2 regions of the Hoeflea sp. AS60 genome follow, and region 2 is predicted to be linked to the other one. Evidence: riboswitches for the same ligand, from Rfam matches in the RefSeq annotation. Region 2 holds a riboswitch; the other holds the start of a gene.
The links. Region 2 has a riboswitch for thiamine pyrophosphate ahead of WNZ14_RS03070 (YkoF family thiamine/hydroxymethylpyrimidine-binding protein). Riboswitches for the same ligand answer to the same signal wherever they lie in the genome.
Positions count from the first base shown of each region.

Region 1: it holds a riboswitch for thiamine pyrophosphate, as region 2 does, so the genes downstream of both, thiB (thiamine ABC transporter substrate binding subunit) here and WNZ14_RS03070 (YkoF family thiamine/hydroxymethylpyrimidine-binding protein) in region 2, are expected to answer to the same signal.

Region 1 is NZ_JBBMQP010000001.1:498,383-512,956, forward strand. It holds gene WNZ14_RS02330 (hypothetical protein) at 1-352, shown strand, start outside; gene WNZ14_RS02335 (ABC-F family ATP-binding cassette domain-containing protein) at 420-2,252, opposite strand; gene WNZ14_RS02340 (thiamine diphosphokinase) at 2,255-2,908, opposite strand; TPP riboswitch at 2,972-3,080, shown strand; gene thiB (thiamine ABC transporter substrate binding subunit) at 3,120-4,130, shown strand; gene WNZ14_RS02350 (thiamine/thiamine pyrophosphate ABC transporter permease ThiP) at 4,195-5,763, shown strand; gene WNZ14_RS02355 (ATP-binding cassette domain-containing protein) at 5,760-6,485, shown strand; gene WNZ14_RS02360 (M48 family metalloprotease) at 6,657-8,138, shown strand; gene WNZ14_RS02365 (RNA polymerase factor sigma-32) at 8,178-9,041, opposite strand; gene WNZ14_RS02370 (CarD family transcriptional regulator) at 9,589-10,161, opposite strand; gene fdxA (ferredoxin FdxA) at 10,579-10,917, opposite strand; gene WNZ14_RS02380 (RNA-binding S4 domain-containing protein) at 11,191-11,580, opposite strand; gene WNZ14_RS02385 (helicase-related protein) at 11,592-14,574, opposite strand, start outside.
Region 2 is NZ_JBBMQP010000001.1:649,330-663,903, reverse strand. It holds gene WNZ14_RS03125 (DUF4394 domain-containing protein) at 1-789, shown strand, start outside; gene WNZ14_RS03120 (sigma-70 family RNA polymerase sigma factor) at 991-1,521, shown strand; gene WNZ14_RS03115 (anti-sigma factor) at 1,518-2,237, shown strand; gene WNZ14_RS03110 (hypothetical protein) at 2,380-3,063, shown strand; gene WNZ14_RS03105 (septation protein A) at 3,073-3,786, opposite strand; gene ftsY (signal recognition particle-docking protein FtsY) at 3,783-5,453, opposite strand; gene mtaB (tRNA (N(6)-L-threonylcarbamoyladenosine(37)-C(2))-methylthiotransferase MtaB) at 5,477-6,787, opposite strand; gene dapF (diaminopimelate epimerase) at 6,784-7,662, opposite strand; gene WNZ14_RS03085 (MBL fold metallo-hydrolase) at 7,744-8,823, opposite strand; gene WNZ14_RS03080 (hypothetical protein) at 8,822-9,148, shown strand; gene WNZ14_RS03075 (diguanylate cyclase) at 9,231-10,889, shown strand; TPP riboswitch at 10,994-11,107, shown strand; gene WNZ14_RS03070 (YkoF family thiamine/hydroxymethylpyrimidine-binding protein) at 11,102-11,710, shown strand; gene WNZ14_RS03065 (ABC transporter permease) at 11,715-12,503, shown strand; gene WNZ14_RS03060 (ABC transporter ATP-binding protein) at 12,500-13,249, shown strand; gene WNZ14_RS03055 (ABC transporter substrate-binding protein) at 13,252-14,235, shown strand; gene WNZ14_RS03050 (SLC13 family permease) at 14,379-14,574, shown strand, end outside.

The DNA of each region.
Region 1 (14,574 bases), 150 kb from region 2:
GGTCATGGCCCGCAACAAGGAATTCCCCGAAGGCAATCTCCATCGCGGTTATGACATTCACGCGCCGCTGGATCAGGACGGTCATCTCGACAAGGAAGCCTGGGAGAAAGCACCATCTGCCTCGACTGTTGTGCGTTTCTGGGATGGCGAGCGCTCGGAACTGGGCTATCTCGTCCACCACCCAAAAGGCGGTTGGGCCTTCGACTATGACCCTGCTGACGACGATGATGATGAAACCGGCTACCGGCTCTCGAACCATATTTTCAAGACCGGCGAGTACATCTCGGTGCGCGATCACAGCGAGGATGAACTGCACACATTCGTCATCAATTCAGTCACCAAAGTGGCCTGAAGCTTCAGTGATTTGAACGAGAACAACCGCGTTGCGCTCAAGTCTATCCCCTTGAACGTGACGCGCTTCAGCTGCCCTCGATTTCCTCGCGCAATATCTCGAGCTCCATCCATTCACCTTCCATCGCCTCGATCTCGCCCTTGAGCGCATCATGGGACTTGGCGCGGGCGGCAAAACCGTCGGGGTCCTTGGCAAACAGCTTGGGGTCAGCCATTTCCGCTTCGATCTTGGCGAGCTTGGCTTGAGCTTCCTTGATCTTCACCGGCAGCGATTCGAGCGTGAATTTCTGCTTGTAGGAAAGTTTGCGCGCGGCGTCGCGGCTGGCCGTCTGCGGCTTCGGCGCGGAAGTGGTGTTGGCTGCTTCCTGAGCGGACCGGGCCTTTTTCTCCCGCGCCTCGACACCGCGCTGCGTCAGCATATCTGAATAGCCGCCGGCATAGGCGATCCATCGCCCGTCAGGTTCTGCAGGGTTTGCCGGCGCCAGGGTCGACGTGACCGTGCGGTCGAGAAAGTCACGGTCATGGCTGATCAGGATAACCGTGCCCGGATAGGACGCGACGACCTCCTGCAGCAGATCCAGCGTTTCCATGTCGAGATCGTTGGTCGGCTCATCAAGGATCAGCAGGTTTGACGGCCGCGACAGGATGCGCGCCAGCACCAGCCTGGCTTTCTCGCCGCCGGACAGGTTGCGGATCGGGGTCCGCGCCTGTTCCGGCTGGAACAGGAAATCCTTCATGTAGCCGGTAACATGCTTGGCTTCGCCATTGACGATCAGGCTGTCGCCACGCCCGTCGGTCAGATAATGCGCGAGCGTCTCCTCTGGATTAAGCACATCGCGACGCTGGTCCAGAACCGCGATGTCGAGCTTCGATCCGTGCCGGACGAAACCGGTGTCAGTCTCGAGTTCCCCGATCAGCATCTTCAACAGGGTGGTCTTGCCCGCACCATTTGGCCCGACAATACCGATGCAGTCGCCACGATTGATCCGGATCGAGAAATCACGAACCACTGCCGGCGCACCGTCATAGCTCTTTGAAATATCTTCCGCTTCGATCACCAGCTTGCCCGAATCACGACTCTCGGCAACCTGCGCATTGATCCGCCCCTGCGGACCCTTGTGGCCGCGATGCTCGGCCCGCATTGTATGGAGATCGGACAATCGCCGCATGTTACGCTTGCGACGCGCCGTGACACCGTAGCGGAGCCAGTGTTCCTCGCGTTCGATCTGCCGTCCAAGCTTGTGCTGCTCAAGCTCTTCTGCCTCCAGCACGGTATCGCGCCAGGCTTCAAAATGGGCAAAGCCGCGGTCCAGCCTGCGTGAGCGCCCCCGATCGAGCCAGATGGTGGCCCGACTGACACGCTCGAGAAACCGACGGTCATGCGAGATCACCAGAAGCGCGCCACGGCTGCGGATCAACTCCTCTTCCAGCCATTCGATGGTTGGCAAGTCGAGATGGTTGGTCGGCTCGTCCAGCAGCAGAATATCAGGCTCCGGCGCCATCACACGCGCCAGCGCAGCGCGGCGGGCTTCGCCGCCCGAAAGCGTCTGAGGATCGGCTTCGCCGTCAAGACCAAGATGCTCCAGCAGGTAATTGACCCGGTGCACATCGTCATTGGGGCCAAGACCTGCTTCTGCATAGGCCTGGACTGTCGAAAACCCTTCGAAATCCGGCGCCTGTGGCAGATAACGAATGGTCGAGGACGGATGTCGGAAAATCTCGCCCGACTGCGGCTCGACCTGCCTCGTGGCAATCTTCAGCAATGTTGATTTGCCCGAGCCGTTGCGGCCGACAAGGCAGATCCGGTCGCCCGGTTCGACCTGCAGCTCGGCACCGTCAAGCAGCGGAGCGCCACCAAAGGAAAGGCTGATAGCGTCAAGTTTCAGAATGGGAGGCGCCATGTTCAGGCTCCTGAAAAATCATGAGGACGGGCGATGATGAGGGCGCGCCCGGAAACAAGGCTGGCGGTCAGACGACCCTCAGCCACATTCGAGATGGTGCGTGACGCGCCAAATGCAATATCCGCTTCATCGAGCGGATACTTTGCGCCCGACAGGCTGAGCCCGGCCAGCGCGGTGAACGCAATCACCGAAAACAGCGATCCGGCAGGAAGATCGAGATCGCGTGACCCGGGCAGCAGCGGGACGGCCTCTTCGACGCCGGAGGTCAGCACCACATCAAGCCCCCGTTCCGCGAGAGTGACCGCCTGCAACAGATGCGACAGAGCATGATCGGTCCGCGGACCGCCAAAGGCTCCAATGAGCACCAGCCGGGTTGCACCGCGCTCGATCGCCTGTTCGATGGCCAGTTCACCATCGGTGAAATTCTTTTCCGCTGGAAACGGCATCCGCGGAGTGGCGGCATGAAATTCGGACAGACCAGCCGGTGTCGAATCGAAATCCCCGACCCAGACTTCAGGCAAGATGCCGAGAGCTTGCGCATGCGCCATGCCGCCATCGGCAGCGATTGACCGCACGCCCTCGGTCAGCGCCAGAACACGGTCGTCAATCTCGAGCGCCCCGCCAAGCAGGATTGCAAATGTTGAATGAGATGTCATGGCGCAAGCCAATAGCAGCTTTGCGCGCACTTGCCAGCGTCTGGAAGAAATTCTATGTCTTGTCTCGCTCTAACGGGGTGCCTGGCGTTCGCGTCATGCTGAGAGACCAGATGGTCAACCCGAAGAACCTGATCCGGTTTGTACCGGCGGAGGGATTAGACGTGCAAATCGCGCCTATTCCTGTTTTTTCTGAACCAAGGAGGCGCGAACAATGCGCAGATCTCGATTTTTACCCGCTGTCCTGACAGCCCTTTTTCCCCTTATTGCAAGTCCTGCAGTTGGCGCCGACAAGACGCTGACCGTCTACACCTATGAGAGCTTCATCGCCGAATGGGGCCCTGGCCCCAAGGTTGAAGCCGCCTTTGAAGCCCAATGCAGCTGCGATCTGAAGTGGGTCGGCGTCGCCGATGGCGTGGCGCTCCTCAATCGCCTCAAGCTTGAGGGCGAAAAGGCGGAAGCCGGCGTTGTGCTCGGACTGGACACCAATCTGGTTGCCGAAGCTAAAGCCACCGGCCTGTTCGAGGCCCATGGTCTCGACACATCGGCGGTCAAGGTGCCCGGCGGCTACATCGATGACGTCTTCATTCCGTATGATTACGGCCATTTCGCCGTAATTTATGATACAGAGACAATTTCCAGTCCGCCTGCGAGCCTGAAGGAACTGGTCGAGGGCGATCCGGGCCAGAAGATCGTCATCCAGGATCCCCGCACGTCGACGCCGGGGCTGGGGCTGCTGCTTTGGGTGAAGTCGGTCTATGGCGACGATGCCGCCGCCGCCTGGGAAAAACTCTCGAAGCGCGTTTTGACCGTGACGCCGGGATGGTCGGAAGCCTACGGGCTGTTCACCTCGGGCGAAGCACCAATGGTCCTGTCCTACACGACCTCGCCCGCCTACCACATGGTCGCCGAGGAGACGAACCGCTATCAGGCAGCGGAATTCGCGGAAGGCCATTATCTGCAGATCGAAGTTGCCGGCCTGCTTGCCAACGCGCCCGATAAGGATCTGGCGCGGCAGTTCCTGAGCTTCATGACGACCCCGGGCTTTCAGAACGAGATCCCAACCAACAACTGGATGATGCCGGCGGCAGCCGTCACCATGGAACTTCCCGAGGCCTTCGCCAGGCTGGTCTCGCCGGAAAAGACATTCCTTTACTCGCCCGAGGAAGTCGCACAGAACCGCGCCGCCTGGATCGAGGAATGGCTCGGCGCCATGAGCCGCTGATCCTACCGCCATGCTGACCCGGGCCGAACATCGCACATCACGAGCGGCAGGACTTGCTGCGCTCATGTGCGTCGGCCTGGCTCTGGCGACGCCGATCGCGGTTCTCGTCTCCCATGGAGGCGAAGCCGGGGTGTCTTCTGCACAGGGCAACTACCTGTTGCGGATCACCCGGTTCACCCTGCTGCAGGCTGGGCTCTCGACCCTTCTCAGTCTGCTCTTCGCGGTGCCGCTGGCTCGCGCTCTTGCCCGTCGCCCTGCCTTTGCGGGGCGGCGCTGGCTGATCAGCCTTTTTGCAGTTCCGCTCGGATTGCCGCCGCTGGTCGCAGCCCTTGGCCTGATCGAGATCTGGGGCCGCAATGGCGTCGCCAACAAGGGGCTTGGCCTGCTCGGCGTCGAAACGCCGTTTTCCATCTATGGCCTGAGCGGCATTCTGATCGCGCACGTCTTCTTCAACCTGCCGCTTGCCGTTCGGCTGATCCTGCCGGGACTTGAGCGCCTGCCGCCCGAATACTGGAAGACCGCCGCCAATCTCGGCATGAGCGGCATCTCCCTGTTCCGCCTGATCGAGTGGCCGGCCATGCGAAGGTCCGCCGCCGGCGCCGCAGGACTTGTCTTCATGCTCTGCGCGACATCCTTCACGCTGGTGCTGGTACTGGGTGGAGGCCCGGCCGCGACTACGCTGGAAGTCGCGATCTATCAGGCGCTGCGTTTTGATTTCAATCCCGGCCGAGCGGTGCTTCTGTCCCTTATACAGGTCGGCATGACCCTGGTGGTGATGCTCGCGCTCAAGCTGATGTCAGTCCCCACCGAAGCTGGCGACACCAAGGGCGGCGCCACAAGCCGTCCCGATGTCCGCGGCGGATTGCACGCGCTCCCCGACGCAGCCCTGATCGGCCTCGGCGGGCTCTTTGTAGGCGGCCCCATGGTTGCGGTGATCGTCTCCGGATTGAGCGCCGACTTGTCCCGGTTGCTCGGCGACACGCTGTTCTGGCGGGCAGCAGCGACCAGCCTGCTGATTGGTGTTGCCGCCGCGACGCTTTCCGTCATGCTCGCAAGTCTGTTGGTGCGGGCCCGCTATTCAGCTGAGGCCAAACCGGGTTCGCCAACGCTCAGCCTGTTGGCCAGCCTGTCGAGCGCCGCAGGTTCGCTCACGCTTCTGGTGCCGCCGGTCGTCCTCGGCGCTGGCTGGTTCCTGATGCTGGGCGGCGGTACAGGCCAGTTGCTGGCGCCTTTGGCAGTCATCGTTCTGGTCAATGCACTGATGGCGTTGCCCTTCGTCATGCGAGTGATCGAACCGGCTCATCTGAGCACCATGGAGCGCAATGGACGGCAGGCTGTTTTGCTCGGGGTGACTGGTATCAACCGTCTTTGGCAGATCGATATTCCAGCCATGCTGCCGCCGCTGGCGACAGGATTTGTCTTCGCGGTAGCCCTGTCACTCGGTGATCTTGGCGCCATCGCACTGTTTGGCAGTGACCGCATCGTCACCCTGCCCTGGCTTTTGTACCAGAAACTGGGAAGCTACCGCACCAGCGATGCCGCTGGACTGGCACTGCTTCTGGGAGGCATGACCATGGGGTTGATGATCATGGCCGACAGGCTGGGCAACCGGAACGGATACGGGCAGAAATGACACAAGAGCCCGCAATTGTGTTTGATGGTGTCACCTATGGCATTGGCGATCTCAGCGCGGAATTCTCATTCCGGCGAGAGCCCGGAACCGTGACCGCCATTCTCGGACCTTCCGGCGCCGGCAAGTCGACCCTGCTCAATCTTGCCGCCGGCTTTTTGATGCCGGCTTCCGGTCCTATCCGGCTTGACGGCCGCGACGTCACCGATCTTGCGCCATCCGAACGCGGCATCTCGATGGTGTTTCAGGACAACAACCTGTTTGCCCACCTCGATATACGCACCAATATCGGTCTTGGTCTAAAGCCTTCGCTGCGGCTGGATAAGAGCGCTTGGGCTCAGGTCGAGATGGCGCTCGAACGGGTGGGCCTTGCCGGGTTCGGCAAGCGGATGCCGGGGAGCCTGTCGGGCGGCGAGCGGCAGCGCGTTGCGCTCGCCCGTGCCTTCGCCCGCCGCCGTCCTCTGCTGTTGCTCGATGAGCCGTTCGATGGCCTTGGTCCCGGCCTTGCCGCAGACATGCTTGGACTGATGCTGGAGATCCGCGCTGAAGTCGGCGCAACCGTGCTGATGGTCACACATGACCCTGATGAGGCTCGAGCCGCAGCCGATCAGATCCTGTTCATTAGCAAGGGCCGAATCGGCGCTGACGCGCCTGCGTCGGGATTTTTCGAACGCCACGATCTGCCCGATCTGGAAGCTTACCTTGGCAAGGCAGCGAAAAACTGAGGCTTCGCCACAATTTCGACGTCAGCGTTTGCCACTGGAGAACCGGCGCAAATTGGGATAGACCCAGAGCCAAATGTCCTGGCTTGTGAAAATTTCAAGCTTCCGTCCCGGCATCAAGATGACAGAACCACAATCCGGACCATGGCCAAGATCGCTGCGCCCCGCTCAAAGATGAAACCGCCAATCGGCAACAAGCTCCGCATCGCTCTTGCGTTGGTAGGGGGCGTGTCTCTGCTGACTGGCTGCCAGACGCTTGGGTTTGACGTCTATCAGCCGACCGTTGAACCATCAGCTACGCCCCAAACGGCAGAAAAAGCCGGCGCGTCTGACCCCCGAACCCGTATTGGGGCGAACGAGCATCCGCGCATCATCGCAAGCTATGGCGGCGAATTCCGCGACGAAAAGACCGAACGGCTGGTGGCACGCATCGTTGGCGCTTTGACGCTGGTGTCGGAAAACCCGAGCCAGGCCTATCGCATCACCGTTCTCAATTCGCCCGCGGTCAACGCCTTTGCCCTGCCCGGCGGCTATCTCTACGTCACGCGCGGGCTGCTGGCGCTCGCCAATGACGCCTCGGAAGTGGCGGCTGTGCTTTCGCATGAAATGGCACACGTCACCGCCAATCACGGCCTTGAACGCCAGCGGCGCGAACAGGAAGTCGAACTTGCCGGACAGGTGGCGGAGGAATTGTTCGCCAATTCCATCGCCGGACGCCGGGCTGTTGCCCGAGGTAAACTGTCCCTTGCCGCCTTCTCCCGCAATCAGGAACTGCAAGCCGATGTGATCGGGGTCAGAATGCTCGGCGAGGCCGGCTACGACCCCTATGCAGCCCCGCGGTTTCTTGAATCCATGAATGCCAACCAGCATTTCAGCTCCGTTGATCCAGACGCCGATTCAAGCCTCGACTTTCTGGCCAGCCATCCGAACGCGCCGCAACGTGTGCAGCTCGCCAAGAACCACGCGCGGGCATTCGGACAGGAAGGCGTTGGAGATCGCGGCCGCGAGTATTATCTCGAAGGGATCGACGGGCTGCTGTTTGGTGACAGTCCGAACGAAGGCTATGTGCGCGGCACAGAGTTTCTGCACCCGGTTCTGGGAGTGAAGTTCAGAGTTCCTGCCGGTTTCCGCATCGATAACAATGCAGACGCGGTGCTCGCGACCGGACCTGGCGATCTGGCGATCCGCTTTGACGGCGTGACCGACGACAGCCGGCAGTCGCTGAAGGATTATATAGCGAGCGGCTGGGTGACGGGGCTCGATCCGAGCTCCATCCGGGAGACCCGTATAGATGGACTGCCGGCCGCAACAGCGCGCGCCAGCGCTGATCGCTGGGATTTCGATATCACGGTGATCAGGTTCAAGGATCGCATCTACCGGTTCTTGACCGCAGCCCCGCGCGGAAGTGACCAATTGGACGCGACCGCTTCAGTGGTTCGGGGTGGATTTCGAAAGATGTCCAACACCGAAATCAGGGATATCCAGCCGCTGCGAATCCGCATCGTCACCGTCGCACCCGGCGATACGGTCGCCTCTCTGGCATCAATGATGAAGGGTGTTGAGCGCAAGGTTGAACTGTTCCAACTGCTCAACGCCATTTCATCTGGGTCTACTTTGTCACCTGGTCAGAAGGTCAAGATCGTCTCCGACCGTTAAAGCATGAATGGTTCGCCCATTGAGTCTCTCTCGAGAAGATCAGAGGCTTGCGATTTCGGGTGTCTCGGTGGTCAGCACGGCCCGCAGTTTTTCAAGCGCGCGGTTTTCGATCTGACGCACCCGCTCCTTGGAAATACCGAGCTCCGAACCAAGCGCTTCCAGTGTCGCTCCATCTTCGCTCAGCCGCCGCTGGCGGATTATCCGGAGTTCGCGCGGATTGAGTGTATTGAGCGCGTCACCAAGCCAGATATTCCGACGTTCCTCGTCGATCATGGTCGACACCTGTTCATCGGGTAGCGGCTCATCGCTTCTGAGAAAGTCCATCCGGTCCGAGGATGCGCCATCTTCACCATTCGACATCGGCGCATTCAGTGACGAATCCGACCCAGACAGTCGCGCGTTCATCACCTCGACATCCTTGGCATGAACGCCAAGCGTATTGGCAATCTGGGAGTGAATGGCGCTTTCCGGAAGGGTAGGGTCATCCTGAGCAAGCCGCGCTCTCAGCCGTCGCAAATTGAAAAACAGTGCCTTCTGGGCAGAACTCGTGCCTCCGCGAACGATCGACCAGTTCCGCAACACGTAATCCTGGATCGAAGCCCGGATCCACCATGTGGCGTAGGTCGAAAAGCGGACTTCCCGTTCAGGATCGAAACGGGCTGCTGCTTCCAGCAGGCCGACATGGCCTTCCTGGATCAGGTCATTCATGGGCAGACCGAAGTTGCGGAACTTGGCCGCCATGGAGATGACAAGTCGCATGTGCGCCATGGTGATCTGGTGCAGAGCATCCTGATCCTTCTGGTCTTTCCAGCGCACCGCCAGATCGTGTTCTTGTTCACGTTCAAGATACGGCGCTGCCATTGCAGCACGCACCATCTGTCTGTTTGCGGAAATCGCTTTCATGACACCCTCCGGTCTTTTCGACTGATTACTCAAGTCTACGTGGGCTCTTGCTCAACGGATCATCACGCCAGATGACATAGACGTGATCGGACACCGCCGAACGATGGGAAGCAACAACCCGCAAGATAAAGGCGTGTTGCCGCAAATGGTTCCGAGCAATTCTGATAAAGCCATTCAAGGCTGCGACGTCGCCATACCAAGGGTATGTTGTCGCGTGGCGAAGTCCACCATGCTCCCGCTCCAAACTGGCGGCCCCGTTTCAATCCGCTCATGGCGTCTGGCGTAAAACATACCCAAAGTATGTCAGCGCACATTTTGTGTTTGCAGACACCTCAATCACATAACGGATTGGCCCCCGCAAAGAATCTGTAACGCATTGATTTAGTGAAGGTTCGTTATCGCTCGAATGACAATCCATTTGAACGCGACATGCAGGAGTGTCCTTCGCCAACGGAATTCATCGCCGTCATATATCCCGCCAGAATGAAAAAACCCGGGCTCGCAGTGCGGCCCGGGCTTCAATTTCCAAAGGTGACAAATGAGCGGCTTAGGCTGCCTCTTCCTGTGCACCCTCTTCATCATTGGCCTTGCCGCGCTTCGGTCCCTTGTTGAGGTTGACCTCAATCAGGCGAACCGCTTCGGTGTCCGACATCTTGTTGACTGCACCAAGTTCACGAGCCATACGGTCGAGTGCAGCTTCATAAAGCTGACGCTCTGAATACGACTGCTCGGGCTGGTTTTCGGCGCGATAGAGGTCGCGAACCACTTCCGCGATCGAAATCAGATCGCCGGAGTTGATCTTCGCATCATATTCCTGCGCGCGGCGAGACCACATGGTCCGCTTTACCCGGGCACGCCCTTGAACAACTTTCAATGCGCGCTCGACAAAATCTGTTTCCGACAGTTTGCGCATGCCGATTGTCGACGCCTTGGCGACCGGCACCTTGAGGCGCATCTTGTCTTTTTCGAAATCAATCACAAACAGTTCGAGTTTGTGTCCTGCAACTTCCTGCTCTTCGATTGCAACAATCTGTCCGACACCATGGGCTGGATAGACGATCGATTCACCGGTCTTGAAACCCTGTCTCTGTGAAGGTATTTTTTTCTGCTGGGTTGTCATGCGTTTTCAAAACTCCCTGTTACGGAAACGGACGCTGGGAGCCGGGCATGGCTTGCCCGGACCGGTCCTGCGACGGCCGGCAGGCCCATCGCACTGACAACGCTTTCAAAAGCAAGACAAGGCAAAGAGCCGCAGGCGATCACCGCGCGGATTATGGCAATCCGACAGCTTTGCGCTGCAAGGAAAGGGCCACCGCTGTAAGGGACGTTTGCTTCCGTTTTTGCTTCTTGTTTCGCCCTGACGGCGCCTTGAAGATGTCAGTAATATGATATGTATCACAAAAATTGTCGTAAATCAATGATTTGCGTGAGCCGCTAAACGGATCACGCCAAAACATGTTACGATTTGCTTAAGCATGCGGCGGCGCATAGAGCAAACGGCCGCATTGCAGCAATATCAGCCCCCGAAACCGGGCTATCAATCGCCTTCGCCTGGCTCAGCCGAGAAATATTGCTCGAACTTGCCTTCCTTGCCATCAAATTCCTTAGCGTCATCGGGCGCTTCACGCTTGATGGTGATGTTGGGCCATTTGTCGGCATATTCGGTGTTGACCTCAAGCCATTTCTCAAGCCCCGGCTCTGTGTCCGGCTTGATAGCTTCGGCAGGGCATTCGGGCTCGCACACACCGCAATCGATGCATTCGTCAGGATGGATGACCAGCATGTTCTCGCCCTCGTAGAAACAATCCACCGGGCAGACTTCAACGCAATCCATGTATTTGCAGCGAATGCAATTGTCAGTCACCACATAGGTCATACGTCTCTCCTGAGGCTCTTTGCATGCCATTGTCCGGTGTACTGCAGGGCAAACAGGACATGCATCATTTCAGAGCGTTACAGCTTCCATGGCACCTATGGCAAGGTGGCCGAGCTGCAGCGAACAACGGCGCTGAGGTACCGGCTTTGAGGGTGTATTGCAAGACTTGAGATTTTGTCAAAGCGCCGCAGCCGCTGACCAAAGGGCAAACCTCGCAACGATATGAAGAAACGGCGAACAGGCTTCCCCGGATCAGCTGAAATCAAGAAACATTCAACCGTCGCTATCGGGATTGCGAAACTGATCAATTTTTCGCCGATCCCGCTTGGTTGGCCGGCCCGAGCCAGGCTCGCGCTCAGCCGCAACCGTTTCGGTCTTGCTCGCCTCTGTCGACTTGGGCGTAATATCCTCATAGAGCAGTTGCGCTTCCGGCGCCGGGCCGCGGCGGTTGCCGCAACCCAGTATCTTCAGCACCAGAATGCGCCGCTCCATGGTGATTGTCAGCACATCGTCCGGCTTGATCAGAACGCTCGCCTGATCCACTTTTTCACGGTTGACCCTGACATTCCCAGCCGACACAAATTTGCCGGCCAGAGTTCGGGATTTGATCACCCGTGCGAAAAACAGCCATTTGTCGATGCGCTGTTTTGCAGGCTGCTCCACCGGATAAAGACCTATTTTTTCAGCTGGTCACGCAAGGCTGCGAGCGCTGCGAAAGGTGAATCCGGATCGATAGGCTTCTCCTTGCGCACCGGCCGGTCGTTGCGGCTTCCACGATTGGCGTCGCCGCCCGTGCCGCCCTTGCCTTGGCCGCCCTTGCCCTCGCCACCCTTGCCATGACCGCCCCTACCGGGGCCGGCTTTGCCGCCTGGCTTTCCACGATGGCCTCTGTTGGGCCGGCCTTCACCATCAGCAGCTGCTTCGCCTTCCGGCCTGTCGCCTGTGCGGGGATTGCGATTTCCACCGTCACGGCGGCCACGCGCCTCGCCGGGAGCATTGCGGGGCCCGCGTTGCGCATCCTGGCGGCCACCCGGGCGCCACAAGAGCACTGGACGTGGCGCTTCAGCTTCTTCCGCAGCCTCCGCCTTTGGCGCATCACTTGCAGGGCTCTGGTCTGAAACCGCTGTTTCGCCCTGTTCCGCCGATACGTCAGCTGACACTTCGGCCGGCTGAGTGCCCGCCTCTTCGCTTTTCACCGGCTCTTCAGTAGAAGCGGCATTTTCTGTGGGTGCCGAAGCAGGCTCTTCAGGAGCCGGCGAAACCGGCTTGTGCGGACGATCAGCAGCGGTGCGGGAAACAACGACCTCCACGACAGGCCCGGTGCCTGCCGTGCCGCCAGTTTCCGCCTGTGTCGCGTCGAGACCTGCGATATGGCTCTGTGCCTCTTCGGCTGGAACCGCATCGGCACGGTAGCCAAGGCCCTTGAGGATTTCTTCGATGTCATCCTGCGTGGCGCCGAGAATGGAGAGCATTCCGGTCGTGGTGATGAACCGGCGGCCATCATAGGCAGCTTCCGGACGCGCGGCCTGGGTGCCCGGTTTCCATTGCAGCGCCGGCCTGATCAGATCGGCTAGCCGTTCGAGAATATCGATGCGCACTGCGCGTTTGCCGAGGAACCGGAAACCGGCAAGCCGGTAGAACTCGCGGTCAATCTCGGGATCGGTAGCAACAGATGTGCGTCCCGCAGCCAGCATCGGCGTGACATCACCGTAACCGGACTTGGAAAACCCGTCATTGGCAAGCGCCCACAGCAGCGTCACCAGCTCGGCCGGTGCGGGCTTTAGCAGCGCCGGCATGAAAATGTGATAGGCGCCGAACCGGATGCCGTACTTGCGCAGGCTGGCGCGCGCCGACTGGTCAAGATCCTTGATCATCTCAGCGACATCGCGGCGGAACAGAACACCAAGGTTTTCAGCCAGCCTGAAAGCAAGCCCGCGCGCCAGACCATCAAGGTCCTCGGCGCGGGTCAGATCGTCGAGCGGCTTGAGCACGGTGGCGATATGGTGATTGACGAAGCGGTCGATGCGGGCGACGACAAAATCCCGGGCAGTGCCGGTCAGCTGGTCGTCGGCGAGCAGGATGGTGCGCGGCTTGAGAATGTGATCCCCGGTGGCAAGCTTTGCCACGGGATCTCCAAGCCAGCGGACCGTTCCATCAGCACCGATGGCAAAGTCGGAATTGCCCGAAGCGTGCAGGCGCGCCGCCCGCGCTTCAAACTCCAGCGCCAGCGCTTTCTGCGCAGCACCGAGCACGGCCTTGGCATCCGGCCCATCGGCTGACGCATCCGCCATGAAACGGAATCCGGCTAGTTGTCCAATATGGTGACCTTCAACAAAGACATCACCGTTTACACTGATTTCAGCTTCGAGCATCGCGTTCTCTCTCAGGCGCCTCATGAGCACAGATGTCCTGCGGTCAACAAAGCGTTTCGTCAACCTTTCATGCAACGCATCGGACAAACGGTCCTCAATTTCGCGCGTCTTTTCCTGCCAGTGTGTCGGATCGGCAAGCCATTCAGGTCTGTTGGAAACATAAGTCCATGTCCGGATCTGTGAAATCCGGGCCGACAATGTGTCGATTTCTCCGTCTGTAGAATCGGTTCTGCGCACCTGTTCTGCCAGAAAATCCTCGTTCACCGAACCGGTGCGAATCAGATCCCGGTAGATCGTCGCAATCAAGTCCGAATGTTGTGCAGGTGCAATCCGCCGGTAATCTGGCAGTGAGCAGACGTCCCACAACGTGGCCACATTCTGCGGAGTACTCGCCAGATCCCGCACTTCCATATCATTGACCAGATGCTCAAGCGCACGCTGGTCGACGGCAGGCAAGGCGCGGGTCAGCCCCTGCACCGCAGGTATCTGTTCGAGACTCTCCCGCAGCGTCGCCAGAGTGGAAAAATCGAGCTGCTTTGAACGCCATTGAAGGATCTTAACCGGCTCGAAAACATGGCTTTCCAGCCGCTGCACCAGATCGTCGGGCAAGGGGTCAACCTGACCGGTGACCCCGAAGGTGCCGTCGCGTAGATGCCGGCCGGCGCGACCGGCAATCTGGCCGAACTCGGATGCCGTCAGCTGACGGTAGGAATAGCCATCAAACTTCCGGTCCTGGGCAAAGGCCACATGGTCAACATCAAGATTGAGCCCCATTCCAATCGCATCGGTTGCCACCAGATAGTCAACGTCTCCGTTCTGGTAGAGCTCGACCTGGGCGTTGCGGGTGCGCGGGCTAAGTGCGCCAAGCACCACCGCAGCGCCGCCGCGTTGGCGCCGCACCAGTTCGGCAATCGCATAAACTTCCTCCGCCGAAAACGCCACGATGGCAGTGCGCCGAGGCAATCGGGTGATCTTTTTCGATCCGGCGTAATGCAACTCAGACAGACGCGGCCGCTCAACAACGGTAATTCCCGGCAGCAACTGCTCCAGAATTCCGCGCACCGTGGATGATCCCAGCAGCAGGGTTTCTTCCCGGCCTCGCAGCGACAGGATGCGGTCGGTGAACACGTGGCCACGCTCGAGATCGCCGGCGATCTGCACCTCGTCGATGGCGACGAAGGCAGCGTTTGTTTCCTGCGGCATCGCCTCGACAGTGCAGACCGAATAGCGGGCACCGGGAGGTGTGATCTTTTCCTCGCCGGTAACCAGAGACACATGCTGAACG
Region 2 (14,574 bases):
AAGCTTACATCCGTTTTCGCCGTGACAGCTCTTCTTGCAGGCACGTCCATTGTACCCGCTCAGAGCCAGAACCTGACCGCCATCGCTCTGTCGGGCGACAACATGATTCACAAGATCGACATTGCCACAGCAACGGTGAGTGCTTCGATGGAAGTGCAGGGCGTTGCCAAGCTGCTTGGCATTGACCTGCGTCCGGCCACCGGCCAGCTGATTGGCGTCACCGACACGTTTGAAATCGTTGAAATCAATCCCGAAACCGGCGCTGCAACCGTGATCTCCAAGATGGACAAGGAGCTGCCCATCGATGGCGCTGTCATCGTCGACTTCAACCCGATGGCCAACAAGCTGCGCTTCATGTCGGGCACCACCAACCACCGCGTCGACATCGAAAGCGGCGCTGTGACCGTGGATGGCAGCCTTGCCTATGAAGCAGCCGACATGCACGCGGGCGAAGCCCCGGCTATCGTTGCTGCTGCCTATATCAATTCCTACGGCAAGCCCGAGGCGACAGCGATGTATGACATCGACAGCACCATCGTGGCACTGATCAAGCAGACTTCGCCCAATGACGGCACTCTCGCTGCTGTCGGCAAGCTCGGCATCGACGGCACCCCTACCTATGCCTTTGACATTGCGACCGATGCCGCGGGCACCAACACCGCATGGCTGGTCTCGGGTTCCATGCTCTACACCGTGTCGCTTGAAAGCGGCGCAGTCGACAAGAGCTGGGAGCTGAAGGGCACGGACGGCGCTACCGTGCGCGACATCACCTTCATGACGGCGATGTAATCCGTCTCTGACGTTGGCCGGTGCGGGGCTTCCCGCACCGGCTTTCAATTCCGCGGTTTTCGTTTGAGTTTGAGCATGTCTGTCATGGACGGTTTCCACCATTGTGAAAAGTCTGATCCTGGTTTGACAGGCTATGGGGCGCTCTCTAATCCTTCTCCCGGAAAAACGGCTCATCGCCGCGAACCGGGAAAGAGCACACACGTGACAGACCTCTCTGCCCTGATCCAATCCTGCGCTGCAGGGGATCGGTCTGCCCTGAAACGCATCATGGAGTCCGAGGGCGGGCGAATGCTCGGCGTTGCGCGGCGGATGTTGCGGCGGCAGGATCTGGCCGAGGATGCGGTGCAGGAAAGCTTTGTTCTGGTCTGGCGGAAGTCTCATCAGTTCGACCAGAGCCAGGGTCAGGCAAAATCCTGGCTCTACACGATTTTGCGCAACAGATGCCTGACGCTGTTGAGACACAATGATCGCGAAATCGCGCTTGATCCAATGGAAGCGGAAACGGCGTCTGATGATGCCATTCTCGAGCTTGCCTACAACCGCCTCGAGCGCACAAATGATCTGCGCGTATGTCTTGAGACCCTGGAGCCGAACAGACGCATGGCCATCATCTCGTCCTATGTCCTGGGCTACAGCCACGGTGAGATTGCCGGGCGCATGGGCGCGCCGCTCGGCTCGGTCAAGGCATGGGTGCGGCGCGGGTTGCTGACATTGCGGGAGTGCCTGTCATGACCGACCGTTCACTGTCTGAACGTATTGACGAGGTTGTGCTGGGCCTGGCCAGCGAGACCGAGATGGCCGAGATCGAGGCGTTGTGCGCGGCCGATGCCGATATCGCGGCCCAGCTTGAACGCGCCCGCAGCCGGTTTGCGGCGCTTGATGACACCGCTGACATTATGCCACTCCCGGATGACCTCTGGCAGCGTGTCGAGACATCTCTCGACGCAAAAGAACCCGATGGATCCAGCGCGGCGCAATCGGCTGACATCATCAAATTAGTTCCGCTTCAGAAAGCGGTGAGTAAATGGCGCGCGACGGCATTGAGCGGGCTCGCTGCCGCACTTCTGCTTGCCGTCGGCCTGGGCTGGTCCTTGCTGAACGTGGCCGAGCCGACGATCATCGCCGTGCTGCTCGACAGCCAGGGCCAACCGATTGCGCTGGTCGAAGGCAATGACAACAACAAGACCCTAATCACGCTTCTGGAAAACGCGCGCGTGCCCGATGATCGGGTCATGCAGGTCTGGACCAAGCCTGAAGAGGATGGCAGCCCCGTTTCGCTCGGTCTTCTGGCCGCCGCGCGGTCGCGCACCCTGTCCGTCGACGGCCTGCCGCCGCCTCGTGCGGATCAGCTTTACGAGATTACCTACGAACCTCTGGGCGGCTCTCCGACCAATCTGCCGACAGGGCCGATCCTTGGAAAAGGCTTTGCGAAACTGCCAGTCTACTGAGGGCAAGCTGAAATCAGGCGAAGGCGCCTATCTCGGAACCCGGGCTGGGTCCAGGCAGAATGTCCCGTGCCGATGACGCGCTTTTGTGCTATAAAGACATGTCTTTGAAGATGTGGCGCAACGACAGTCGTTGGAAATTCTGATGTTGGCATACCCGCCCGCGCGGCTCCTCCAGAAAGTTCGACAATCCTGCTTCATGCTGGGAGCACTCCTGGTGTCCGGGCAGGCCGCTCAATCCGAGCCGCAAACCCTTCAATTCCCCTATGAGAACGTGTCGGATCTTCGAGGCGTCCTGAATGTGTTTCATCTCTTCCGGCAGGCCTGTCTGAATCAACCTGTAACTCGAGATCTTCCCGAGATGCTTGTCCCCGAAGGCTACCGGATTCTCACCCGTGAAGACCATTTGTGGGGGACAGCGCGGGGTGCGACCGAAGGAAAGACGGCCATCTTGTCAAAGACCGGCAGCGAGCAGGGCGACTGGGATGGCGGTCATGCCTTTGTCGATTTCCTGATGCCCACCGACCAAGACCCCGATGGTCAATGCACTGTCTACTGGAAACGAGCGTGGGACTACGAGCAGGGACGGGCCAGACTGGCGCTCGGGCTGTTTGGCGTCTTCGATGCGCAGGTGTCCTATCGTCTCGCGGCTGTTCTTGCTTCACCACCCGACGATTCATTGATCTGGAAAAGACCAAGCTATGTCGGTGTGAGCGATTGGTTTACCCGGTGTTGGGACGGGAAACTCTGCAATTTCAAAGTGCTGTACAACATCGACCCCAAAACAGGGATCGACATGTCGATCTCTCGTGGCTCTGTTCGGCCTTAGCCCCGGACGCTAGCCCTTCGCCTCGTCCTCATCCTCTTCCGGCAGCGCGTGGCGTTGCATCAGCGGCAGTTGCATCAGGGTGAAGACGATCGATAGGGGCATGTTGCCCCAGACCTTGAAGGCGATCCAGAAATCGGTCGAGAAGTTGCGCCAGATCACCTCGTTGACGACCGCCATCGCGAGGAAGAACAGGCCCCAGCGAAGGTTGAGGATACGCCAGCCTTCCGCAGTGAGGCGGAAGGCAGAATCAAACACGTAGCCGAGGAATGATTTTCCGAACAGCATGCCGCCGAGCAGGATCACGCCAAACATGGTGTTGATGATGGTCGGCTTGACCTTGATGAAGGTTTCGTCCTGCAGCCACAGCGTCAGCGCGCCGAAAACCAGCACCACCGCGCCCGACAGCAGCGGCATGATCGGCAATGTCCGGGTCAGCGCCCACGAGACACTCAGCGCCACGGCTGTGGCGATCATGAAGCAGGCGGTGCCGACGAAGATCGGACCGCCGATATTGGACAGGAACGGCACCCGCTCTGCGATCCAGTCGCCGCGCGCATTGGCGAAGAAAAACACCATCAGCGGCCCGATCTCGAGAGCCATCTTGAGCAGCGGATTGATCTTCTTGCGCCCCGGGTCACCGGGATCGCGTTCAAAGATCTGGATGTCTTCATCGCCGTTCTGGGGATCAGACGGCCGGGAGCCGGTCCGGTTGCTGTCGCTCATTTCAGGTCTCCGGCCGGCTGTCCGGCAATGGCGGCGGCAAAATCTGCCGCTTCAAAGGGTTCGAGATCGTCTACACCCTCGCCGACGCCGACGAAATAGACCGGCAGCTTGTGTTTGGCGGCGATGGCGACAAGGATGCCGCCGCGCGCGGTGCCGTCGAGCTTGGTCATCACCAGGCCGTTGACGCCGGCGACATTCCGGAAAATCTCGACCTGGTTGAGCGCATTCTGGCCCGTGGTGGCATCGAGTGTCTGCAGCACCGTGTGCGGAGCATCCGGATCGAGCTTGCCGATGACGCGAACCACCTTGGCGAGCTCGTCCATCAGCTCGGTGCGGTTCTGCAAACGCCCGGCGGTGTCGATGATCAGAACATCTGCGCCGTCTGCGCGGGCGGTCTCGAAGGCCTCATAGGCAAGACCCGCGGCATCGGCGCCAAGCTTGGTCGAGACCACTTTCGAACCGGTGCGATCGCCCCAGATCTTGAGCTGCTCGATGGCGGCTGCGCGGAACGTGTCGCCCGCGGCAAGCGTCACCTTCAGCCCACCGGAGCTCAGCTTGGCTGCGAGCTTGCCGATGGTGGTGGTCTTGCCGGTGCCGTTGACGCCGACCACAAGAATGACATGCGGCTTGTGGCTTAGATCCAGTTCAAGTGGTTTGGCCACTGGACCCAGTACCCTGGTGATTTCGTCGGCCATCACCTTCTGCACTTCAGCGGGTGAAATGTCCTTGCCGTAGCGGGTCGCCGACAGCGCGTCGGTGATCCTGAGCGCGGTCTCGACGCCGAGATCGGCCTGCAGCAGGATGTCTTCGAGCTCTTCGAGCGTTTCCTCATCGAGCTTGCGCTTGGTGAAAATGCCGGAGATCTGGCCGGTCAGCTGACCTGACGTGCGCGACAGGCCCTGGCGCAGTCGCTGCCACCAGTTGCCGCGTTGTTCTTCGATGGGCTCCGGATTCTGAATGGGTTCCGCCTCGGACACCGTGTCGCGGACCACCATTTTTCGGGGCGCAGGGGGGGCGGGTTGTTCCGGGGCGGGCGGCGTTGCCGGATCAGAGGTCAGCTCGTCTGGCGTTACCTGCTCTTCCTCCGCGGCTTCGGCGCTCTCGGCTTCAGAAGACATCGCTGGCTCGCCGGAAAGCTCCTCGGTCGAAGGAGCCGGCGTTGCGGGCATATTGCTGACTGCCGTTTCCGGAGTGAACTGCATCGCTCCGTCGTCCTGCGGCAGGGACATACCGTCCTGTCCAGTGGGTGTCTCGGATTCTGGCGCGGTTGGCTCCGGCAGAACCTGTGTTGACGGGTCGGCGGTAAGCTCGTCCGGCGTTTTTCCTTCGTCAATGGCGTCGTTGCGGTGCTCGACGGTGACTTCATCCGGCGCGGTCGTCGCGGTTTCGGAGGCGTTGGCATCGGCCTTGCCGGTGGGGATCGGCGGCTCGCCGGCATGCTCCTCGTCCTGTGGAGCCGGCGTTGCGAGCTCATCGCTGACTGTCGTTTCCGGGGTGAACTGCATTTCGCCGTCGCTGGGGAACGCCTGTTCGGACGTTGCGGCATCGGCTGCAAAGGGTGCTCCGACGGCTTGTTCAGGCGATGTCTGATCTACCGTTTTCGGCTGAGGCGCGTCTTCCTTGTCTTTCCCGAAGGAGAAAACCTTTTTGATGAAGTTAAACGCCATGCGGGTTCGGTGCCTTTTTCATATCAGCCTGCGGCGAAGTCTGCCGTTTGCATTTGTTGCGTCGCCGCGGCAAGAACGTCGCCGGTCAGGTGATCTGCGGTACGACCATTGACCCTTACCAGAGCCATCTGGCCCCGTGGCGCGTCGGGCGCAACCACCGGGGTGAAATTTTCTGTCCGCGCGGTGCCGGAAAACTCGACCAGAACCGAATGGGTTTCGCCTGCTGCCGCCATTGCGGAGAGGTGGGCATCATAGGCCTGTTCGCCACGATCTCTCAACCGCGCTGCGCGCTCCTTTATCAACCTGCGGTCAAGCTGCGGCATGCGCGAGGCCGGTGTGCCAGCGCGGGGCGAGTAGGGGAAGACGTGCAGAAACGTTAGGCCGCATTCCTCGACGATGTCGAGTGAGCGGGCAAACATCTCATCAGTTTCGGTCGGGAAGCCTGCAATCAGGTCGGCGCCGAAGGCAAATCCGGGCCGCAGATCGCGCACCTTGCGGCAGAATTCAATTGCGTCAGCGCGGCCATGACGGCGCTTCATGCGCTTGAGGATCAGGTCGTCGCCATGCTGCAGCGACAGGTGGAGATGCGGCATGAACCGCGGCTCAGTCGCAATCAGGTCCATCAACGCGTCATCAACTTCGATTGAATCAATCGAGGAGAGCCGCAGCCTTTTGAGGTCGGGCACCTGCCTGAGGATGGTGGCAGCCAGTGTTCCGAGCGTCGGGCTGCCGGGCAGGTCGGCGCCGTAGCTTGTGGCATCGACACCGGTGATCACCGCTTCCTGGTAGCCGTTGTCGACCAGCTTCGCGATCTGCTCGACGACTGCCCCCATCGGCACCGAGCGGGAATTGCCGCGGCCAAAGGGAATGACGCAGAAGGTGCAGCGGTGGTCGCAACCGTTTTGAACCTGCACAAAGGCACGGGCCTGGCCGGCAATGGCCTCGATCATCTGCGGTGCGGTCTCGCGCACGGACATGATGTCGTTGACGCGTATCTTCTCGGTCTCGGAGACGCCAAAATCGGGAAGTTTTTGGTAGGTAGAGACACGTGCCTTGTCGTCATTGCCGATAACCGCGTCGACCTCGTCCATGGCGGCGAAGGTCTCGGGCTCGGTCTGGGCGGCGCAGCCCGACACCACGATGCGGGCGTTCGGGTTGTCGCGCCGGGCCCGGCGGATGGTCTGGCGCGCTTGGCGCACCGCGTCTGCGGTCACCGCGCAGGTGTTGACCAGAATGGCGTTGTTGAGGCCGGCGGTTTCGGCCGCCTTGCGCATGGTCTCCGATTCATAGGTGTTGAGCCGGCATCCGAGGGTGAGTACGCGAACGCCGCTCACGCAACCACCTCATCAGCCTGCCAATCTCCTGTCAGCGGATCAACCTGGCCGGAAAATTCCCATTCCGCCGGGCCGGTCATGATCACATGGTTATCGGCGCGCCATTCGATCAGCAGCGGCCCGCCAGGCACATTGACGGTAACCGTGCGCCCGGTGCGGGCCGTGCGGGCAGCGCACACACCCGCAGCACAAGCGGCGGATCCGCAGGCGCGGGTGAGGCCGACGCCGCGTTCCCAGGTTCTCAGGTCCAGCGTCTTGTCATCTATCACCCGGGCGATCGAGATATTGGCGCGTTCGGGGAAAATCGGATGGTTTTCGAGCAGCGGGCCGAAGCGTTCCAGATCATAGGACCACACGTCTTGCTTGACCCAGAAGATGGCGTGCGGATTGCCAATCGACATCACCGAGGGTGAATGCAGAACCGGCGCCTCGATCGGACCAATCTGCAACTCGATCCGGGTGGTGTCGTGAAACTCCTCGGCGAGCGGGATCTTGTCCCAGGCAAATTCCGGCCGGCCCATGTCGACTGAAATCGTGCCGTCGGCATGTTCTTCGGCGGTCAGGATCCCGGCCAGCGTCTTGAAGGTGAAGCTCTTGCGGCCTGTTTCCGAGGCCAGCGCCTGCACCACGCATCTTGTGCCGTTGCCGCAGGCCTGGGCGCGGCTGCCGTCACGATTGAGGATATCGATGCGGTAATCGACCCCGTCGAGATCGATGTCATGGATTGCCATGATCTGGTCAAAGCCGGTGCGGCTTCCGGCCGCAAGCGTGATCGCTGCTTCCGGAGTCACGATGTCCCGGCGGCCGCGCATGTCGATGACGACAATGTCGTTGCCCAGTCCGTTCATCTTGGCAAAAGGAACCGTCGATCCCATCGCATGCACCCGTTGTTGTTCGGGGCCTATATGGCCGAAAACCTGTCCGATTACCAGTGCGGGAGGGGCGGGCTATCCCGGTCAGGTGGTGAGTGGCAAATCCCAGGCTTCGCCGACATGCAGCGGCCGGAAACGGTCCTTGGCGACGCCTTTCTCGGCCAGCTTGGCCTGAAGCAGGTCCGCAGGCGCATCACGGCCTTCATCGGTCAGCTGGAACGTGCCCCAGTGATGGCCCAGCGCGTAGTCGGCACCTGACATCAGGAAGCCGTCGATCGCCTCGTCCGGGTCCTGGTGCTGGTCTTTCATGAACCAGCGCGGCTCATAGGCGCCGACGGGCAGGATGGCTGCGCGGAACTTGCCGTGTCGTTCTTTGGCATTGGTGTAGGGCCTGCCCTTGTCGAAACCGGTGTCGCCGATATGCAGGATCTTGCCGCCCGGGGTCTCGATCACGAAAGCTGCCCAAAGCGCCATCGAACGGTCGTTCATGCCGCGCGCCGACCAATGGTGACAGGGCTCGAAATGGATAGTCGCGGGGCCGGACTGGATCGACTCGCCCCAATCCGCTGTCTTCACCCGCATCATCGGGGCCTGCGCCTTGATGATGGCGTCATTGCCGAGCGGCGTGATCACAAGCGGATCATGGGCCTGCTCAAGCCGCGCCATGGTGACGAGATCGAGATGGTCGTAATGATTGTGCGAAAGCAGGACCAGGTCGATCTTCGGCAGGTCCTCAAAGGCAATGCCCGGCGCCGTAACCCGCTTCGGCCCGGCAAATGACAGCGGACTGGCGCGCTCGGACCAGACAGGGTCGGTCAGGATGTTCAGCCCTGCGGTCTGGATCAGCATGGTGGCGTGGCCGACCATGGTGATGCGCAAGCGGTCGCCCTCGATCTGTGGCTCCGGCCGGTTGGGCGCAAAGGGGCTCTTTACGGTCGCTGGCCAGCTTGCCTGCTTGCCACCCAGCTTCCATCTCAACACATCGGTGAAACCCTTTGGATCCGCGCCATCGGGATTGAAAAACCGCACCCCGTCGAAATGATCGCTGACCGGACCCGAGTGATATCGGTTGGAATTTCTGGCTACAGCCATGGCGGTCCCCGATGCGCCAAGGCCCAACAAGGCGGCGAGCGCTGAAAATTTGAGAAAGGAGCGACGTTTCATGACATCAAATATGGTGGGGTTGCGGGAGGGATCAAGAGAAAATGGTTGCGGAGGGCGGGGCCAGCTATCCGAAGACTGGCGCAACCTGGCTTCATTCTGTGGTTATTGTTGCGGACAAGCGATCCTTTTTCTGGTTGAAAGCATCGCCTTGACCGTTGCGGGACAAGGGATTGGCCAATTTACAGGCAGGTCTGTGCCGCGCTCCGCACTGGGTGATTTGTCGCCAACCTGCATCATTTGTTTCTCCGCGTTGCGCTGCCGCCCGCTTGCCGGGCCGAATCCGATCGTTGGCAAGTTATTGTGGTGCGTGGCAAAACTTCATTAGGGAAACACGGGTACTGAATTATCGGGGGTGTAATGACAGCGCGTGGCAAGCCCGCTCGGCCATCGTGTTTGAAGGATTGATGATGAGCTTTTCGACACCGATCCTTTTTGTGATCGCGATGCTTGCGATTCTCGTGGTCGGACGAATCATCACGTCGCCGGCAGCGCCGGGCCGAGTCGCCTTCGCAATGGCAGCCGTGGCCTCGATCTGGTGGATCGCCATGGTGGTGCTTCGCCTCAACAGTGTGGATCTGTCGGACAAGATTCTGTTCAGCAGGCTCGCCTGGTTTGGTGTTATTGCCACACCGCTATTCTGGTCGGCAGGATTTCTAGATCATGCAGGCTTCAGCCAGGTCACAAGACGGCTGCCGATCACCGTCATTTTCCTGATCAGTGGGCTCGCAGGCTTCGCCGCCCTGACGGATGGCTATCATCACTGGATATATACCGGCGTTATCAGCGAACAACGGCCAACCTTCTCCCACGGGCGACTGTTTTATGTGCTCTTGGGGGGGATGTATCTGAGCATGCTCCTTGCCTGCCTGATGTCGATTTCCCAATTGAAGTACGCTGCCCGTCTGCACAGGCGTCAAATGATTGCGCTCTTGTTGGCAACATGTGCCCCCTGGGCGTGCAACGCGGCTTTCAACCTGTTTGGGTTCCGGCTCTTCGACGACGATCCGACTCCGTTTGCTTTCGCTGCGACCGTGCTGGCCGTGCTTTTTGCGCAACAGCGTGGAAAGCTGTTCATCGCACCACCCATCGCCCGGGATGTGATTGTCTCGATTTTGCCGGACCCGATCGTGGTGCTTGAACCGAGCGGTCTGGTTCTCGAGATCAATCCTGCGGCGGAGAAACTGACTGGATTCAGCGCCGATACCGTCGGCACGATACTTCCGCCATCCCATCCGCTGATGGGTTTTGTCGGCACAGATGCGCAGACAGAGGCCGCAAAGCCGATGGTTCACTTCGAGACCATGGAGAAGACTTTCGAGGTGTCCGTCCAGCCCTTGGAGCAATGGGGCCGGAAAGGCAGCGTGATGCTTGTGTTGCGCAACGTCACCGCGCGTGAAGCAGCGCAGAAAAGCCTCTCGGATGCCGGGGAGGCGCTGAAACTGCGCCTTGAGGAAAACATGCGCCTGCAAGAACAGCTGGAGCAGCAGGCTTTTCGCGATCACCTAACCGGCCTGTTCAACCGCCGTCACGCCAGCACGGTTATCCCGCCTGTGATTTCGAGCGCGAACGATGACACACCGGTGTCGCTTGTCCTGCTGGATCTCGACTACTTCAAGCAGGTCAACGATCGGTACGGCCACGATGTCGGGGACAAGGTCCTGTCGACTTTCGCAATGATCCTCAGCGACAGCTTGCAAGGCGCGGAAATGGCGTTTCGCTATGGCGGCGAGGAATTCCTCGTCGTGCTGCCGGCCACGACCCGCGATCAGGCGCTCGAACGATGCACAATGTGGCGGCACGAACTGGCCACCCACAAGATTGGCGAGATGCAGTATGCCGCCTTGTCCTTCTCTGCCGGCATTGCCCTCGCGCCTGAGGCAGGAACTTCGCTTGAGGAGTGCACGAAGGCGGCTGACGTTGCGCTTTACCGGGCCAAGATTTCCGGGCGCAATAGGGACATCGTCTGGGGTGAGCATCTCGGCGGCTTGGCCGGGGAAGAACCTGCCGTGAGCGGCAATGCAGGCGACCGCCGCGTAACCAGGGGCAGGGCCGGGGGCAGACTGTAAGGCAGTATTGTCTCGGCTCGGGTCTTGGCGCCTCGAAGTGCTCTGAAAAACCACGCGGAGGGCAAAGAAGACACTTGCATTTGCATGCAAAGCCTGTTGAATACGCCTCACCACAGGGGTGCCGCGTAGAGCCGCGGCTGAGATGTTGGCGCCATGCCAACGGACCCTCGAAGCTGATCTGGATAATGCCAGCGTAGCAAGGAGGAACCAAGATGTTCGCAGGCGCGCAAGTATCCCTTTACCCCATGACCGACGGGTTCGTGGACGTCATCCTGTCGTCACTCTCGGCGCTCGATCCCTATCGGGATCGTCTCAGGATCGAGACAGATGACATCTCGACGCTGATTGTCGGGCCCCCTGAAGTTCTGTTTCCGGCGCTGCGCGATCTCTATGTCGCCGCGGCCGGCACACGGGCTCATGTCGTGCTCAGGGCAACGCTGTCGCGCGGATGCCCCGGCGAGCCGGATGATCCGATCTGCCAGACCAATGCTCTCGCCAATCCGTCCGAACCGCTCAGCTTACGCCAGACTGCGGCGCATGCGGCTCTGGCGGAAGCACCACAGACCGGAGAAGTGGCCCGGGCGCAGTTCTCGCTCTATGTGATGGGTGCGGGCGACCACATGGCCGAGATCATGGGCTGCATCGATTTTCTCAAGACCAGCGGCACATTCGACCGATCCAAGAATTTCTGCACCCGGCTCAAAGGCGATTCGGGCGCGGTGTTTGCCACCCTGCGGGAGGCGTTCTGTCGCTTCGGGCCGCCCGAAGGCCATGTCACCATTGATCTGACTGTTTCAGCCAACAGCCCTTCGATCAGCTGATCCCATGGCTCGATCTCCGTCCGGCATGCCGGCGGTCAGGCTCTTGCAGAGCCTGCCGGCTATCCTCAGTGTTGCGGCTGCTCTTGCAGTATGGGAGATCTATGTCCGGCTTTCGGGCATATCTGCGCTGGTGCTGCCTGCGCCGTCGCGGGTGGCAGATCAGATCGTGGTCAACCGCGATCTGTTGTGGGCCAACACGCTGCCCACGCTGCAAGCGACGCTGACAGGCTTTGCCTTCTCGCTGACCGTCGCTTTCGTTCTCTCGCTGCTGATCGACTTCATGCCAAGGCTCAGGCGGGCGCTGTTTCCGGTCTTCGTCATTAGCCAGACCCTGCCTCTGGTGGCGATCGCGCCGCTGGTGGTGCTCTGGTTCGGCTTCGGGTTGACGCCAAAGATCCTGCTGGTAGCGCTGGTCACATTCTTTCCGATGCTGGTGGCGCTGGTAGATGGCTACGACTCCACCGAACCCGAAATCGAGGCGCTGCTTGGCTCCATGGGCGCCTCGCGGCTCAGCATCTTCCGCCGCGCCCGGTTTCCCTCGGCCATGCCCTATTTCTTTGCCGGCCTTCGAATCTCGATCACCTATGCGGTGGTGGCGGCGATCTTTGCCGAATATGTCGGAGCGCGCGCAGGCCTTGGAATCGTCATTCTCAATGCCAAGAACAGTTTTCGCCCGGACCTGATGCTGGCGGCTGTGGTGATCAGTTCAGTGCTGACGCTCGCGCTGTTTGGCGCAACCGCGCTGCTTCAATGGTTCGTCTTGCGTTGGCGCCATGCGGGGACTTCGCCATGACCGTGCTCACCATCAGCAATGTCGGCCTCACACTTGGCGGCACGGCGGTGCTCGACGATATCTCTCTGCATGTCGCGGATGGTGAGTTCGTGTCGATCCTTGGGCCCTCCGGCTCGGGCAAATCCAGCCTGTTCCGGCTGCTGACCGGCGCGCTCAAGCCTGATCGCGGCGAGATCCGGATCAATGGCGACCAGCTTTCGCGCAATTCGCAGGCTTTTGCTTTCATGCCGCAACGCGATGCGCTGATGCCGTGGCGGCGGATCATCGACAATGTCATCCTCGGGCTCGAGGTGCAGGGTATGGATCGGGCGCAGGCGCGCGCCAAAGTCTTGCCGCTGTTTGCAACCTTCGGCCTTGCCGGGTTCGAGCATCATTACCCGGCGCAATTGTCCGGCGGCATGCGCCAGCGCGCGGCGCTGATGCGCACCATCGTGCAGGACCGGCCGATCCAGTTGCTTGATGAGCCTTTCGGCGCGCTCGATGCCCTCACCCGGACCGAGATGCAGCGCTGGCTTGAGCGCCGCTGGCAAGAATCGCGCTGGACCACGCTTCTGGTCACTCATGATGTGCGCGAAGCAGTGGCGCTGTCAGACCGGATCTATGTCTTCTCGCCCCGCCCCGCCCGCATAATCGCAGAATTCACCGTGCCCGGACCGCGTCCGCGTCTCGGCCGGACCTTGCCCCCTGAGGCCATCCGTCTCGAGGCAGACCTTCTCGACACGCTTCTCACCCAAACCGGAGATTGATCATGAAGACAGTGCTTGCAGCCATTTTGCTTCTCGCGGCTACGCCCGCGCTCGCCGCCGAGAAACTCACCGTGGCGCTCGACTGGACGCCCAACACCAACCATGTCGGGCTTTACGTCGCTCAGTCGAAAGGCTGGTTCAGGGAGGCCGGGCTAGAGGTCGAGATACTGCCCTACACCGACACCTCGTCAGGCACGCTCGTGTCGACAGGCGTGGCTGAGTTTGGAATCCTCAGCGCCGTCAGCTTCCACAGCCAGCGCGCGATGGGCGCGGACATGAGGGCGGTGATGGCGGTCGTTCAGCACGAAACCGGGCGTCTGGTGTTCAACGGAAATCGCGACGACATTCAGCGCCCTGCCGATCTCGACGGGAAGATCTATGCCGGTTTCGGCAGCGCATGGGAAAACGCGCTGATCGGCTCGATCATCCGGTTTGATGGCGGCAAGGGCACATTCGACACGGTGACGCTCGGCACCTCGGCCTATGAGGCCTTGGCCAACGGTTCGGTCGATTTCACGCTCGAGGTCAGCACCTGGGAAGGCGTTAATTCGGAACTGCTCGGCCGGCCTCAACGCGCCTTTTCCTATGCCGATTATGGCGTGCCGGACCAGCACACCACATTTTTGGGCGGCAACGCCACCTGGCTTGCCGCCAACGCGGAGACCGCCGGCGCCTTCGTCAAGGCTGCCCAGCGCGGCTATGCCTTTGCTGCCGACAACCCGGACGCCGCAGCGGACATCCTGATTGCCGAAACCGGCGGCATGCTGTCCAACCCCGAGCTGGTCCATGCCTCGATGAAGGCGCTGGTTGATGGCGGATACCTCCGCGATGCAAACGAGCCGGTCGGCCTGATCGATTCCGGCCTGATCGACGGGATCACCGGTTTCCTTTTCAAAGCGGGCATGCTGCGGGATGCCAATGGCGATGCGCTCAAAGAAATGCCGGATGTCTCGGGCTGGTATACCAACGCCTATCTCGCCCGGTAAGAGCGCAGAACCACCGAAGCCGCTTCGGCGGTTTCGGTCATGGCGCAAGTCTTCCAGCAGGAAAAAGTTGACCGTGGTGCCGGTGCATGCAACCCCGAAGGGCGCGAGATCGTTGATCGCTTATTCTGCTAAAGGACACCCTCATGACGACCGACCAGATCCTGCTGTTCTGTATCCTGATCGCCCTGTTCGGAATGCTGGTCTGGGGCCGTATCCGTTATGATCTCGTTGCCTTTGTGGCGTTGCTGGTCACGGTGATCGCAGGGTTGATCCCGCCCGACGAGGCGTTTCACGGCTTCGGCCATCCCGCCGTCGTCATCATCGCGCTCGTGCTGATCG